DNA from 2 places in the Superficieibacter sp. genome. Region 2 is predicted to be linked to the other one. Evidence: predicted binding sites of a transcription regulator. Region 2 holds the regulator's gene; the other holds the start of a gene.
What was found. The regulator PurR, encoded in region 2, represses purine synthesis genes. The targets are predictions, from matches to a motif close to CANGCAAACGTTTGCNTG.
Positions count from the first base shown of each region.

Region 1: a site for PurR is predicted at 4,509-4,526, ahead of pyrC (dihydroorotase). Genes of this name have one in related genera too.

Region 1 covers NZ_DAMAPU010000003.1:250,199-258,203, reverse strand. The annotation lists gene RT197_RS08000 (Gfo/Idh/MocA family oxidoreductase) at 1-373, opposite strand, end outside; gene RT197_RS07995 (YceH family protein) at 376-1,023, opposite strand; gene rimJ (ribosomal protein S5-alanine N-acetyltransferase) at 1,034-1,618, opposite strand; gene mdtH (multidrug efflux MFS transporter MdtH) at 1,848-3,056, shown strand; gene grxB (glutaredoxin 2) at 3,120-3,767, shown strand; gene RT197_RS07975 (lipoprotein) at 3,889-4,449, shown strand; gene pyrC (dihydroorotase) at 4,588-5,634, shown strand; gene dinI (DNA damage-inducible protein I) at 5,707-5,952, shown strand; gene bssS (biofilm formation regulator BssS) at 6,236-6,490, shown strand; gene solA (N-methyl-L-tryptophan oxidase) at 6,604-7,722, shown strand.
Region 2 covers NZ_DAMAPU010000001.1:759,038-767,042, forward strand. The annotation lists gene RT197_RS03865 (alkene reductase) at 1-267, shown strand, start outside; gene gloA (lactoylglutathione lyase) at 360-767, shown strand; gene rnt (ribonuclease T) at 873-1,523, shown strand; gene RT197_RS03880 (Grx4 family monothiol glutaredoxin) at 1,566-1,913, opposite strand; gene RT197_RS03885 (C40 family peptidase) at 2,255-3,067, shown strand; gene sodB (superoxide dismutase [Fe]) at 3,187-3,768, shown strand; gene RT197_RS03895 (MFS transporter) at 3,812-4,978, opposite strand; gene RT197_RS03900 (YnhF family membrane protein) at 5,133-5,222, opposite strand; gene purR (HTH-type transcriptional repressor PurR) at 5,520-6,545, shown strand; gene punR (DNA-binding transcriptional activator PunR) at 6,547-7,476, opposite strand; gene punC (purine nucleoside transporter PunC) at 7,589-8,005, shown strand, end outside.

The DNA of each region.
Region 1 (8,005 bases), on a different contig from region 2:
GCCGATTGAAACCGACCATCAGGGTCAGGTTTTTACGCGCGGCCAGCGCAATCAGCCGTTCGGCATCGTCGATATCGTCCGCCAGCGGTTTATCAACGCAGACGTGGACCCCGGCATTCAGCAGTTCGCTGACCACAGCGTAGTGAGAAGCCGTGGTGGTATGGACAAAAACCGCGTCACACTGGCTTGCCAGCATGGAGAGAGAGCTGGCATACGGCAAGCGGTAACTGTCACAAACGCGCCGTGCTTTTTCTTCCGTCGGCGACCAGGCTGCCTGTAGCGTCCAGTCGCTCGCCGCGCTCAGTACCGGCAGCCACGCTTTCTGGGCGATGCCGCCCAGTCCCGCCACGCCAATTCGTAATTTTGCCGTCACTGTTATTCTCCCAAATGTGCCAGCAGCGATTCCAGCCGCTGTTTAAGTTCAGCGACTTCCCCTTCAAGCGCCTCAACGCGGGCGCTCAAATCGTCGGCGGGCAGCGCGGAAGGCTCCGCCACCGCTATTGCACTGTCGGCATCGCCGCTGAAAAGATGCATATAGCGGCTTTCACGTCGCCCGGCTTCACGCGGCAGGCGTAGCACAAACGGCCCGTCTTCGCGGGTCGCCAGTTTCTCCAGCGTATTTTCCACTTCTGCCATATCGCTGAATTCGTGCATTCGCTGGGCGCGGCTACGCAGCTCGCCCGGCGTTTGCGCACCGCGCAGCAGCAGCGTGGTAACGAGCGCGATTTCAGCAGAACTGAGTTTCAGATCGCCAAATTCCGAATTACAAAAACGCTGTTCGTATTTTGTCACCCGATTGCCAAACCCGCTGACGGTGCGCAGGTAGTGCCGCTTCACCAGGGCGTCGAGCAGTTCCTGCACCGCCTGCTCGCTTAGCGACATCACCGGCTCGCGGTTGGTTTTCTGATTACAGGCGGTCACCACCGCATTAACCGACAGCGGATACTGCTCAGGCGTCGTAACCTGCTTTTCCAGCAGGCTGCCGATGACGCGCGCTTCCGTCACGGATAACTGATACTTCATTGCATTCTCCTTATCGGCCTGCGATCCACTGCGGAGTCGTCAGCGCCGTCAGTACATGGTCACGCCACTCGCCGTTAATCAACAAATAGTCTTTGGCGTAACCCTCTTTTTCAAATCCCAGACGCGCCAGCAGGCCGCCGCTGCGCTGATTGTGCGGCATATAGTTGGCCATAATTCGGTGGATGTGCTGGGTGCGCTGCATATAGCGGATTGCCGCCGTCAGCGCTTCAAACATCAGCCCCTGCCCCTGCCATTTCTGCCCGATGGAGTAGCCAAGATAACAGGCGTGAAACGAGCCGCGCACCACGTTTGAGAAGTTGGCAACGCCGACGATCTCTTTCTCGTCCGGGTCAAGCAGCGCAAAATAAAAGGCTGAGCCCTGCTTGTGGAATTCGTTAATCATGCCCAGCCGCGCCTGCCAGCCTGACGGATAGCAGTGGCTATCATCGCGTACCGGCTCCCAGGGTTTTAAAAACTGTCGATTCTCCGCGTAGTAATCAGCAAGCCGCCAGGCGTCACGGTCGTGAACCAGACGCACGACCAGCCGGTCCGTGGTCAGGCGTACTTTCGGCACGTTACTGCGATAGCCAAACATTCCCCACTCCTTCTTCTACTTCTTGCCCTGGTCATTTAACTATACCTGTCGTCGGGGTCGGTGTGAAAACAACAACATACCATTTTCTGCGCTACATCCCTTTTTCGATGAAAAGCATCAATCAAAGCGTTCTTTTGATAAAAAAATATTGTCGCGGTGAGGGTGGGAAAAAAGCGCCCCGCGCCGCAGAATAACCGGGTACTCGCCTTTTTAATTTCCCGGAGGGGAAATGTCACGTATCTCGCAGGCAAGGAGCCTGGGTAAATATTTCCTGCTCATCGATAACATGCTGGTAGTGCTCGGCTTTTTCGTCGTCTTTCCGCTGATTTCGATTCGCTTTGTCGATCAAATGGGCTGGGCCGCGCTGATGGTCGGGATTGCGCTCGGCCTGCGCCAGTTAGTACAGCAGGGTCTGGGCATTTTTGGCGGGGCGATCGCTGACCGCTTCGGCGCGAAACCGATGATTGTCACCGGGATGCTGATGCGTGCGGCGGGGTTTGCCACGATGGCAATAGCCCAGGAGCCGTGGATGCTGTGGTGCTCCTGCCTGCTTTCCGGGCTGGGCGGAACGCTGTTTGACCCGCCGCGCTCGGCGCTGGTGGTCAAGCTGGTGCGTCCCCATCAACGGGGGCGCTTTTTCTCCTTGCTGATGATGCAGGACAGCGCCGGGGCGGTGATCGGCGCGCTGCTGGGAAGCTGGCTGCTACAGTATGACTTCAGCCTTGTATGTAGCGTCGGCGCAGTACTGTTTGTGGTTTGCGCGGCGTTTAACGCCTGGTATCTGCCCGCGTGGAAACTGTCCACGGTGAAAACGCCGGTGCGCGAGGGGCTGACGCGAGTGCTGCGCGACAAACGCTTTGTAACCTATGTATTAACCCTCACCGGCTACTACATGCTGGCGGTGCAGGTGATGTTAATGCTGCCGATTATGGTTAACGATATTGCGGGCACGCCTTCAGCGGTGAAATGGATGTACGCCATTGAAGCCACGCTGTCGCTCAGTCTGCTTTATCCGCTGGCCCGCTGGAGCGAAAAACGCTTTCGCCTCGAACATCGTCTGATGGCCGGGCTGCTGATTATGACGCTCAGCATGTTGCCCATCGGGTTGGTGGGCAATTTGCAGCAGCTCTTTACACTCATCTGCACCTTTTATATCGGCTCGATTATCGCTGAACCGGCGCGCGAAACCCTCAGCGCGGAGCTGGCCGATGCACGCGCACGCGGGAGCTATATGGGCTTCAGTCGGCTGGGGTTAGCCTTTGGTGGCGCACTGGGTTACGCGGGCGGAGGCTGGCTGTTTGATGCCGGGAAAGCCTCCGGCCAGGCCGAGCTGCCGTGGTTTATGCTGGGGGTCATTGGCCTGATGACCTTGCTGGCGCTGTGGTGGCAGTTCAGCCAGAAACGCGCCGCTCCCGGGATGCTCGAGCCGCGCACCTGATTTGATAAGCGTCTGTTTCTCTTCCATACTGAACATCTGGACGGTAATACCTGGAGGAGAAACGTGAAGCTATATATCTACGACCACTGCCCTTACTGTGTAAAAGCCCGTATGATCTTCGGCCTCAAAAATATCCCTGTGGAGCTTATTACGCTGCTCAGCGACGATGAGGCCACGCCGATCAAAATGATCGGCCAGAAGATGGCCCCTATCCTGCAAAAAGACGACAGCCGCTATCTGCCGGAAAGTCTTGATATCGTTCACTATGTCGATAAAGTCGATGGGAAACCCCTGCTGACCGGCGCACGCAATCCGGCGATTGAAGAGTGGCTGCGCAAGGTAAATACCTATGTTAACCGGCTGCTGATCCCGCGTTTTGCAAAATCGCCGTTTGATGAATTCTCCACGCCCGAAGCACGACGTTATTTTACGGAGAAAAAAGAGGCGACCCTTGGCAGCTTTGCCGATCACCTTTCCCATTCAGAAGGACTGATTAAAAAAATCAGTAATGAACTGCGCGATCTCGATAAGCTTATCGTGCAGCCGAACGCGGTTAACGGCGAGCTGTCCGAAGATGACATTCACCTGTTCCCGCTGCTGCGCAACCTGACGATTGTCGCCGGTATCACCTGGCCCACCAGGGTGGCGGATTACCGCGATAATATGGCGAAGCAGACGCAAATTAACCTGCTGACGTCCATTGCATCCTGATCCTCGGGCGGACGTTCGCGTCCGCCCGCTTTTTAAGCCTTTTCCCCTGTTCAATTCGCTGCTGACAGTACATGCTGGATTATGCCAGGATGAGCATCATTGCGTAATGCAGAGGAAACCCATGAAGAAGATTGTTGTTGCCGCAGCGCTTGTTATCAGCGGCGTGCTGGCAGGTTGTAATCAGCTTACCCAGTACACGGTGAGCGAAAATGAAATTAACCAGGCCCTGCAAAAACGAAATAACTTCGCCAAAGACATCGGTCTGCCGGGAGTGGCGGACGCGCACATTGTCTTAAATAATCTTACCAGCGCCATTGGTCGGGAAGAGGCCAATAAAGTTACGCTGAATGGCGATGCCGCACTGGATATGAATTCACTGTTTGGCAGCCAGAAAGCAACCATCGTCCTGAAACTCAAAGCCCTTCCTGTTTTCAATAAAGAGCAGGGCGCGATTTATTTACAGGAAATGGAAGTGATCGACGCCAGCGTTAAGCCGGAGAAAATGCAGCCGGTCGTGCAGACGCTGTTGCCTTATCTTAACCAGTCGCTGCGCAATTACTTCAACCACCAGCCCGCGTATGTGCTGCGTGAAGACAGCAGCAAGGGCGAAGCGCTGGCGAAAAAATACGCTAAAGGTCTCGAAGTCAAACCTGGCGAGATCGTCATTCCTTTTACCCATTAACGCGCCGCCGGGCACTTTTCTGCCCGGCGAAATCCGACGATGCTGAAGAAAAGAGTGCAAACGAAAACGTTTCCGCCTATTCTTAGTGCCCGGCAAAAACAGCCCTGATGACTGACTCTCACCTGCCGGAGCGCTTCCATGACAGAACAACCGCAAGTTATTAAAATCCGCCGCCCTGACGACTGGCATCTTCATTTGCGTGACGGTGAAATGCTGAAAACCGTAGTGCCTTATACCAGTGAAGTCTATGGCCGGGCGATCGTTATGCCCAATCTTGCGCCGCCGGTAGTCACTGTGGATGCCGCCATTGCCTACCGCCAGCGCATTCTGGATGCGGTGCCTGCCGACCATACCTTTACCCCGCTGATGACCTGTTATCTCACTGACTCGCTTGACCCGGCTGAGCTGGAGCGCGGTTATCGCGAAGGGGTATTTACCGCCGCCAAACTCTACCCGGCGAACGCCACCACTAACTCCAGCCACGGTGTGACCCATATTGATGCCATAATGCCGGTGCTGGAACGGATGGAAAAATTGGGGATGCCGCTGCTGGTTCACGGCGAAGTGACTCATGCGGATATCGATATTTTCGACCGTGAAGCGCGGTTTATTGACACGGTGATGGAGCCGCTGCGCCAGCGTCTGCCGGGACTGAAAGTGGTTTTCGAACACATCACCACGAAAGATGCGGCGGATTATGTCCGCGAAGGTAATGAGCGCCTCGCCGCCACCATTACCCCGCAGCACCTGATGTTTAACCGCAACCACATGCTGGTCGGCGGCGTGCGTCCACATCTTTACTGCCTGCCGATCCTCAAGCGTAATATTCACCAGCAGGCGCTGCGTGAGCTGGTTGCCAGCGGTTTTGATCGCGCGTTTCTCGGCACGGATTCCGCCCCGCACGCCCGTCATCGCAAAGAAGCGAGCTGCGGCTGCGCGGGCTGCTTTAACGCGCCGACCGCGCTTGCCAGCTACGCCACCGTTTTCGAAGAGATGAATGCCTTAGCCCACTTCGAAGCGTTCTGCTCCCTGAACGGCCCACGCTTTTATCAGTTGCCGGTTAACGACACCTTCATTGAGCTGGTGCGCGAGGAAAGCACGGTGGCTGAGTCCATTGCCCTCTCCGACGATACCCTCATCCCGTTCCTCGCCGGTGAGACGGTGCGCTGGACGGTAAAAAAATAATTTTTTGCGCCCCCTGTTGTATCTCAATGCGTTAAACTGTATAAACATACAGTGCATTCACAGGGGGCAATTATGCGTATTGAAGTCACTATCGCCAGAACCACCACGTTACCGCCCGGTGCGCTGGACGCCCTTGCGGGCGAGCTGTCCCGACGCGTTCTCACTCATTTTCCTGATTGTGATGGTAACGTCAGCGTACGTTACGCTGCCGCCAATAACCTGTCGGTGTTCGGCGGGCTGAAAGAAGACAAAGACCGTATCAGTGAAATTCTCCAGGAAACCTGGGAGAGCGCGGACGACTGGTTCATTACTGAGTAATTTTGCTCCCTCATTGTGCATGTTTGCCGGGTCGCCCCGGCTTTTTTTTTCATCTGATGTCTGTTGCTTTTTTAGTCAATATCTTATTGATCTGCTGACTTAATAAAAATTAGCGAACAAGCTCACGCTTAATTGTTCAAAAAAGACGTGCCTGCGAAGAAATATTTCTGGTTAAATAGTTTTAATGGAACATTTTACCCGATCATTGATATACTTAAGTTGCTTCAGAAAAACGCATTGAACCCGAGAGCTATTATCTTTTAACGCACAGAAAGGGGTCATGATGGAAAAAAATAATGAAGTCATCCAGACCCATCCCCTCGTCGGATGGGACATCAGCACCGTAGACAGCTACGATGCACTGATGCTGCGTTTACATTACCAGACCCCCAATCAGCCTGAGACCAATGAAGCAGAAATTGGTCAGACCCTGTGGCTGACAACTGACGTCGCCCGTCAGTTTATTTCAATATTAGAAGCCGGTATCGCGAAAATAGAATCCGGTGACTACCAGGAAAATGAGTATCGCAGGCATTAGTTTAATGCTTAAAATTCACTCAACAGGCACCCTCCGGGTGCCTTTCTTATTTGCGCTGCCGGATAATAAACGTATGCTAATTCTTGTCAGGTTAGCTAATTTACAGAGGCATTATGCAATACGATCTATTAATCATTGGCAGTGGCTCCGTTGGCGCTGCCGCTGGCTACTACGCGTCGCGTGCCGGGCTGAAGGTGCTGATGACCGATGCCCATCTGCCTCCGCATACGGAAGGAAGTCACCACGGCGACACGCGCCTGATGCGCCATGCCTATGGCGAAGGGGAAAAATACGTTCCGCTGGTGCTCCGCGCCCAGGCGCTATGGGACGCCTTTGCCGAAGCGTCCGGCGAAGCGGTATTTGAGCGCACCGGCGTGATCAACCTCGGTCCGGCGGATTCCTCCTTTCTGGCAAACGTCGCCAGCAGCGCCCGGCGCTTCGGTCTGGATGTCGAACAGCTGGACGCGCAGGCGGTCATGGCCCGCTGGCCGGAAATTCGCATTCCCGATAATTTTACCGGTCTCTTCGAAGCAAATTCTGGCGTACTGCGCAGCGAGCTGGCGATCAAAAGCTGGGTGCAGATGGCGCGTGACGCGGGCTGTGCGCAGCTTTTTAATTGTCCGGTAACGGCGATCCGCCATCATGCCGACGGCGTGAGCATCGAAACTGCCGATGGCGAATACCACGCGCGCAAAGCGTTGATCAGCGCGGGAACCTGGGTGACGAAGCTGCTCCCGGACCTGCCGCTACAGCCGGTACGCAAAATTTTTGCCTGGCATCAGGCCGACGGGCGCTACAGCAGCAAGAATCACTTTCCGGCCTTTACCGGTGAGATGCCCAATGGCGATCAGTTTTACGGCTTCCCGGCAGAAAACAATGAGCTGAAAATCGGCAGGCATAACGGCGGCCAGACGATCCGCTCTCCTGAGGAACGTAAAGCGTTTGGCACGGTTGCCAGCGACGGTTCGGAGTCATTTTCTTTCCTGCGCAATATTCTTCCCGGCATTGGCGGCTGTCTGTACGGCGCGGCCTGCACCTATGATAATTCCCCGGACGAAGATTTTATTATTGATACCCTGCCCGGTCAGCCAAATACGCTACTCATTACCGGCCTTAGCGGTCACGGTTTCAAATTCGCCCCGGCGCTGGGGGAAATTGCCGCGCTGTTTGCGCAGGATAAAACCAGCGAATTCGATTTAACGCCATTCTCCCTTTCCCGCTTCCGGCAATAATGTTTGCGGCCTGCGGGCCGCATTAATTATTAGCTGACTCATATTTTGTACTTATATTCGCCAGCGTGCCCCCTGCATTGACAAAAGCTGACATAACTTAATAAATCTTAAAATTAGCGCCAAATTTTTGAATGACTTTTCGCTGTCACAATCCCGCCATGATGCAACAATTGAGGTATAAAGCCCGAATATCATGAATAAAAAACGATAATAAATTCAAATTTATTGAGTAAGTTTAAATAGTTATGAAATATGTGAAATTGATGTTGCAATATATTTTCCC
Region 2 (8,005 bases):
GGCGGCGAACCTTACAGCGACGCTTTCCGCCAGAAAGTGCGCGAGCGCTTCGACGGGGCGATTATTGGCGCGGGTGCCTACACGCCGGAAAAAGCGGAAACGCTGATCGAAAAAGGGCTGATTGACGCGGTGGCTTTTGGCCGTGATTACATTGCCAACCCGGATCTGGTTGAACGTCTGGCCCGCAAAGCAGAACTCAACCCGCAGCGCCCGGAAAGCTTCTATGGCGGTGGCGCTGAAGGCTATACCGATTATCCCACTTTGTAATCGTTCATTGATAGCGGCGGGGATCCGCCGCTATACTAAAACAACGTTTCTTTTTGAAATGTCAGGATAATCATTTAATTTGAGAGGATAAGATGCGCTTACTTCATACCATGCTGCGCGTTGGCGACCTGCAACGTTCCATCGATTTCTATACAAAAGTGCTGGGCATGTCACTGCTGCGTACCAGTGAAAACCCGGAATACAAATACTCTCTCGCTTTTGTTGGCTACGGTCCTGAGAGTGAAGAAGCGGTCATCGAACTGACCTATAACTGGGGCACCGATCGTTACGATCTGGGAACCGCTTACGGTCATATCGCGCTCAGCGTGGATAATGCCGCCGAAGCCTGCGAAAAAATTCGCCAGAACGGGGGCAACGTGACGCGTGAAGCCGGTCCGGTTAAAGGCGGCACCACGGTGATTGCCTTCGTTGAAGATCCTGATGGCTACAAAATTGAGCTGATTGAAGCCAAAGATGCCGGTAAAGGTCTCGGCGCATAATCCCAGGTGGGCCTGTTCTGGCCCGCCCTTTTCTCCTTTCTGCTACTGCAACGCCAGGCAAAATTTGCCATAATGCGCGCTACTTTTTTCGCATAAGAGATACTGATGTCCGATAACGCTCACCTGACTGGTCTGTGCGACCGTTTTCGTGGTTTTTACCCTGTCGTCATTGATGTTGAGACCGCAGGTTTTAATGCCAGAACCGATGCGCTGCTTGAAGTCGCCGCCATTACCCTGAAAATGGACGAACAAGGCTGGCTGATGCCGGACACTACCCTGCATTTCCACGTAGAGCCTTTCGAAGGGGCAAATCTGCAGCCGGAAGCGCTGGCGTTTAACGGTATCGACCCCAGTAATCCGCTGCGTGGCGCGGTCAGCGAATATGACGCTCTGCACGCCATTTTCAAAGCGGTGCGCAAGGGAATTAAAGATCAGGGCTGTAACCGGGCGATTATGGTGGCGCACAATGCCACTTTCGATCACAGCTTTATGATGGCGGCAGCCGAACGCGCGTCGCTGAAGCGCAATCCCTTTCATCCGTTTGTGACCTTTGACACCGCGTCGCTAAGCGGACTGGCGTTGGGGCAAACCGTTTTGTCGAAAGCCTGTGCGGCGGCGGGACTGAATTTTGACAGTAGTCAGGCGCACTCCGCACTCTATGATACCGAGCAAACGGCGCTGTTGTTTTGCGAGATCGTCAACCGCTGGAAACGGCTGGGCGGCTGGCCGCTACCGACGGCCCCGGAACCGGTATGATCAAAAAAGCGACCCGGTTGGGTCGCTTTTTACCGTGGCGGCTTACTGCGCCTGAGAGCCTTCGGCCGGGTACTTCGCCGCAGTCTCTTTGATCAGCGACTGAAGTTCACCGCGCTGATACATTTCGATGATGATATCGCAGCCGCCAACCAGTTCGCCATCCACCCACAGCTGCGGGAAAGTCGGCCAGTTTGCATACTGCGGCAGCTCGGCGCGAATGTCCGGGTTTTGCAGAATATCAACGTAGGCAAAACGCTCGCCGCAGGCAGAAAGTGCCTGAACAGCCTGCGCGGAAAAACCGCAGCTCGGTAATTTCGGGGAGCCTTTCATGTATAGCAGGATTGGATTTTCAGCGATTTGACGCTGAATTTTTTCGATTGTTGTACTCATTGTCATGCTTCCTCAAACTTCTTTTACGGCAGTAGTCTTCCATTGTAGCGTTTCATGCCCGCGACAGAAAATAACATTTTATTCACGCGCTATTATTTTATCGACTTAGCCACCAGGACACCCTGGTAATACGCTTTTCCTGTTCATAAAAGAAATTTATCGCGCACTCTGTGAGCGTTTAGCCGCCAAAATGACGATTTTTTTTGCGCCCGTTAACGAATCGCTATTTTAGATGCAAAAAGACTATTAACTTTCAGGCTTTTTATGCATTAGAATCGTCAGGATTTTTGTCATCACCCGCAGGCATCTTACTTTGCCTGCCCGAATCAGGGGAATGCTCAGTGGCGCGGATAAATAAAGTTTCGATCACGCTCTGTGCTTTACTGTTTACATCGCTCACTTTTTCGCCACTCGCCTTATCATCGGAACAGTCGAGAGCGTCTGCCGTGCAGAAAACGCATCTGGCAAAGACGTCCGGGGCAAAAAACACGAAAACGGCCTCCGCTAAAAAATCCAGCAAATCAACCAGTAAGCCAGCGACAAAAACCAGTAAAAGCAGCAGCAAAAGTAAAACTAAAAGTAAAACCACCCTCACCGCCAGTAAAACCAGCCGCTCTAAAACCCGATTAACCAAAACCGCCGCAGTCAACGTGACGGGAAAATGTACGGTGCGCAAAGGCTATAAAAAGAAATGCCTGAATGCGTCAGCCAAACCGCTGGCATTAAGCGAAGTTCACAAGGTCCGAATGCAAAAAGCGCAGAAAACGGCCATGTCGAAATTAATGAATCAGATTGGCAAACCTTATCACTGGGGCGGTTCTTCTCCACGCACCGGTTTTGATTGCAGCGGTCTGGTTTACTACGCCTATAAAGATTTGGTAAAGATTCCCATCCCGCGCACGGCCAATGAAATGTATCACCTGCGTGATGCGGCTCCGGTCGAGCGCACCAGCCTGGAAAGCGGCGATTTAGTTTTCTTCCGCACCCAGGGACGCGGCACCGCCGATCACGTCGGCGTGTACGTGGGTAACGGCAAATTCATTCAGTCACCGCGTAGCGGTCAGGATATTCAAATCTCCTCGCTGACCGAAGACTACTGGGTTCGTCATTACGTCGGCGCGCGCCGGGTGATGACAGCGAAAAATATCCGCTAATCAAAACCCTGCTGCCAACGCAGCAGGGTTTCCCTCTTCTGCCTCCTGCTTTATTTTGTTAATATACCCATACTTAATATGTGGATATTAAGTTAACAAAATAAAAAGGGAGTCATGCAATGTCGTTTGAATTACCTGCATTACCGTATGCAAAAGAGGCGCTGGAACCGCATATTTCTGCCGAGACGCTGGAATATCATTACGGCAAACATCATCAGGCCTATGTGACCAACCTCAATAACCTCATCAAAGGCACTGAGTGGGAAAACAAAACGCTGGAGCAGATTGTTTGCGGCGCGGAAGGCGGCGTGTTCAATAACGCGGCCCAGGTGTGGAATCATACGTTCTACTGGCACTGCCTGGCACCAAACGCGGGTGGCGAGCCTGGCGCAGAACTGGCAAGCGCGCTTAACGCAGCGTTTGGCAGCGTGAGCGAATTCAAAAAGCAGTTTACCGAGGCGGCAGTTAAAAATTTTGGCGCGGGCTGGACGTGGCTGGTGAAAAAAGCGGACGGCAGCCTGGCTATCGTTTCCACCTCCAATGCCGGTTCGCCGTTGACCAGCACAGACACGCCGTTACTGACCGTGGACGTCTGGGAACATGCCTACTACATTGATTACCGCAATGCCCGCCCGGTTTATCTGGAGCATTTCTGGGCGCTGGTGAACTGGGATTTCGTCGCGCAGAATCTGGCGGCGTAACCGGCAGGCGCAGAAGGTTTTCGCCTTCTGCGCCTGAGCGTAATCAGCGACTGGCGCAGGCTTCACGCTCTGACTGACGGCCGGAGAAGAACACCACCAGCAGGGCCAGACCGGCAATAATCGCCCCCATCACCGGGACAAAGCCGTAACCCAACCCACCAGAAATGACTGCCCCACCGGCCACTGCACCCAGCGCATTACCGAGGTTGAACGCGCCAATATTAACCGATGACGACAGCCCCGGCGCTTCGCTGGCAACCCGCATAACCCGCATTTGTAAGGGCGGAACCACGGCAAAGGTTGCCGCGCCCCATACCAGCATACTGACGGCCGCGCCGAATTCGTTACGCGCCAGCAACGGGATCGCCAGCATAATCGCGATTAGCAACAGCAAAAATCCTTTCAGCGTTGCGCTCACCGAGCGGTCGGCAAATTTGCCCCCCAGATAATTGCCGATGGAAAACCCCGTTCCCACCAGCACCAGCATGACGGTAATAAACGCGGGCGTGGCGTCGGCGATGCTGTGCAGTACCGGCGCAATGTAAGTATAAAGCGTAAACATCGCGCCCGCGCCGAGCACCGTGGTCAACAGCGCGCTTAATACCTGCGGGCGCACCAGCACTGACAGTTCCTGACGCACATTTGGCCGCTCGCCTGCCCCACCTTTCGGCAGCGAGAACCACAGGCTGAGCATCGCGATCACCCCTAATCCGGCCGTCGCCAGAAATGACATCCGCCAGCCGATGGTTTCACCCAGCCACGTCGCCGCCGGAACGCCACCAATATTGGCAATCGTTAGCCCCATAAACATGGTCGCTACCGCGCTGGCCTGTTTATGCTTCGGCACCACGCTCGCCGCCACCACCGATCCAAGGCCAAAAAACGCCCCGTGGTTAAGGCTGGTGACTATACGCGACAGCATCAGGGTCGTGTAATCAGGCGCGATGGCAGAAAGCACGTTGCCGAGGGTAAAGATGGCCATCAGGAAGATCAGCGCATTACGCCGCGCTCGGTGTGACAATAATAACGTCATCACCGGCGCGCCCACCATCACGCCAACGGCATAGGCGCTGATCAACATTCCGGCGGTAGGTATAGAGACGCCCACGCCCTCGGCGATGGTCGGCAGCAATCCCATCGGAGAAAACTCGGTGGTGCCAATACCAAACGCCCCAATTGCGAGCGCCAGCAAGGGGTAATTCACTTTCATTCACAGACTCCGTTTCAGCCGTCGAAATAACGGCACGACGAAAAGATGTCAAAAGCATGACATTAATCACAAAAAAACAGAAGTTACATAAATGGCAAAAGAGTATTGCGGAAAAGAGAACAATCAGCGAGGGAGGTGGCCCTCCCCCGGAAAATCAATGCAGCGCAGCAACCAGACCGCTGGCAACAATCAGACCCAGAACAATAATCGTCGTTACCAGAGAAAACTTAAGATCGGTACTCATCAATTTTTACTCCTTGTTATTACCCTGTGAAAAGTGAGCTTGTTCATTTTTACACACCTGACGGTGAAAATCTTGCCTGATTTAGATTGATCGCCATTTTTTCGCTTTCCCTTTTGCTCAGAATCGGCCAAAATTCCACGCTTAATTATAAGCGTACCAGCCATTGACCCCCACCTGACGTTCTGTGTCGTTTTCCCGGCCTGTTGCAATCATCACATTTTGCGCCAGGGGTGTGTGCAGGCAAACGTTTACCTTTATTTGCAGGCGTTCAGTAATCGGGTCTGGAGTAAGATTTTAATGGCAACAATTAAAGATGTCGCGAAGCGCGCAAACGTTTCCACTACAACCGTATCACATGTTATTAACAAAACGCGTTTTGTAGCGGAAGACACTCGTGAGGCGGTATGGGCGGCGATAAAAGAACTTCACTATTCCCCGAGTGCGGTTGCCCGCAGTCTGAAGGTCAACCACACTAAATCAATTGGCCTGCTGGCGACCAGCAGCGAAGCCGCCTATTTTGCGGAAATTATTGAGGCGGTCGAGAAAAGCTGTTTCCAGAAAGGCTATACCCTGATCCTCGGTAACGCCTGGAACGATATTGAAAAACAGCAGGCCTATCTGTCGATGATGGCGCAAAAGCGCGTCGATGGCCTGCTGGTCATGTGTTCTGAATATCCGGCTCCCCTGCTGACCATGCTCGAAGAGTACCGGCATATTCCAATGGTGGTAATGGACTGGGGCGAGGCGAAAGCTGACTTCACCGACTCGGTCATTGATAACGCATTTGAAGGCGGCTACATGGCCGGGCGCTACCTGATCGAACGCGGGCACCGGGACATCGGTATTATCCCCGGCGCCCTGGAGCGCAATACCGGCGCAGGTCGCCTGAGCGGTTTCCTGAAGGCGATGGAAGAAGCGCAGATCACTATTCCGCAGCCGTGGATTGTGCAGGGTGATTTTGAACCGGAATCCGGCTACCACGCGATGCAGCAGATCCTTAATCAGGCCCATCGCCCGACGGCGGTCTTTTGCGGCGGTGATATTATGGCCATGGGCGCACTGTGCGCCGCTGATGAAATGGGTCTGCGGGTGCCGCAGGATATTTCAGTCATTGGCTATGATAACGTGCGCAACGCGGAGTTTTTTACTCCGGCGCTGACCACCATCCATCAGCCGAAGGATTCCCTCGGCGAAGCGGCGTTTAATATGCTGCTGGATCGTATCGTTAATAAACGCGTCGAGTCGAAGTCCATTGAAGTGCATCCGCGCCTGGTCGAACGTCGCTCGGTGGCCGACGGCCCGTTTGTGGACTATCGGCGTTAAGTTATTCATCGGGAGCCGCAGCGTCCGGCTCCCGCAGCCATTCCCGGTTCAGCGTTTCACTGTCCCCCAGATACTCCAGCAGCCACGCCAGCGCAGGTGAGATATCGCTTTGCTGCCAGGTCAGGCAGCAGGCGGCATCAGGAAAAGGATTTTCAAGTTCCAGCGCCCGCCACTTTCCGTTGTCAATCCACGGACGGGCAAAATGCGCGGGCACCATCGCCACGCACAGTCCGGCGGAAATACAGGTTGCCGACGATCCCCAGTCCGGCACCACGACCCGTTTCTGATTATCCAGTAGCCAGGTAATGCGCTTGGGCAGCGAACGCGAGGTGTCTTCACGTACCAGCGACGGCCAGTTGCGCAACTCATCATCGCTCAGCGGCCCCGGCAGACTCGCCAGCGGATGATCGTGGGCGACCACGCAGCGCCAGCTTAGCATTCCCATATCGCGAAACGCGTAGCGCCCGCCGACCGGGATCGCCTGGGTTGCGCCAATGGCCAGCTCCACCCGCCCGTCGGCGAGGGCATCCCAGACACCGTTAAACACTTCCTGGAAGACAATAAGCTCCACGTCGGGAAAGTGACGGTAAAAATCGACAATCATCTGCCGGGTTCGCTCCGGGCGGACAATATTATCCACCGCAATCGGCAACTGACTGCGCCAGCCGTGAGCGATTTGCTGGCACTGCTGACGGGTGATCTGCATTTTTTTGATAACAGTCCGCCCTTCTTTCAAAAACCAGCTCCCGGCAGGCGTTAATTCCACATCCCGGTGCCGCCGCTCAAAGAGACTAACGCCCAGCCATTCCTCCATTTGCCGCACGGTATAGCTGACCGCAGAAGGCACACGATGCAATTCCTGGGCAGCAGCGCTGAAACTGCCGTTGCGTGCGACCGCATCTATCACTTCGAGGGAATATTCCGACCACATTTTCTGCCTGCAAATTTTTTGATGTCACCGCGCAAATATTAGCGTTTCACAAGCCGGAATGCACTGCCTACACTCTGGCGCACTATCATCTGTCATCAATAAGAGAATAACGATGCAACCTGGAAAAGGTTTTCTGGTCTGGCTTGCCGGGCTGAGCGTGCTGGGTTTTCTGGCCACCGACATGTATTTACCGGCGTTTGCGGCGATCCAGCGCGACCTGAATACTCCAGCCGCTGCGGTCAGCGCCAGCTTAAGTCTGTTTCTGGCAGGCTTCGCACTGACCCAGTTAATTTGGGGACCATTGTCGGATCGTTACGGCCGGCGTCCGGTTCTGCTAAGCGGGCTGGCTATTTTTGCGCTCGGTTGCCTGGGGATGCTCTGGGTTCAGGATGCCACCACCCTGCTGATCCTGCGGTTTGTCCAGGCGGCAGGTGTCTGCGCGGCGGCGGTCACCTGGCAGGCGATGGTCACCGATTATTATCCGGCCCAACGAATTAATCGTATCTTCGCCACCATCATGCCGCTGGTC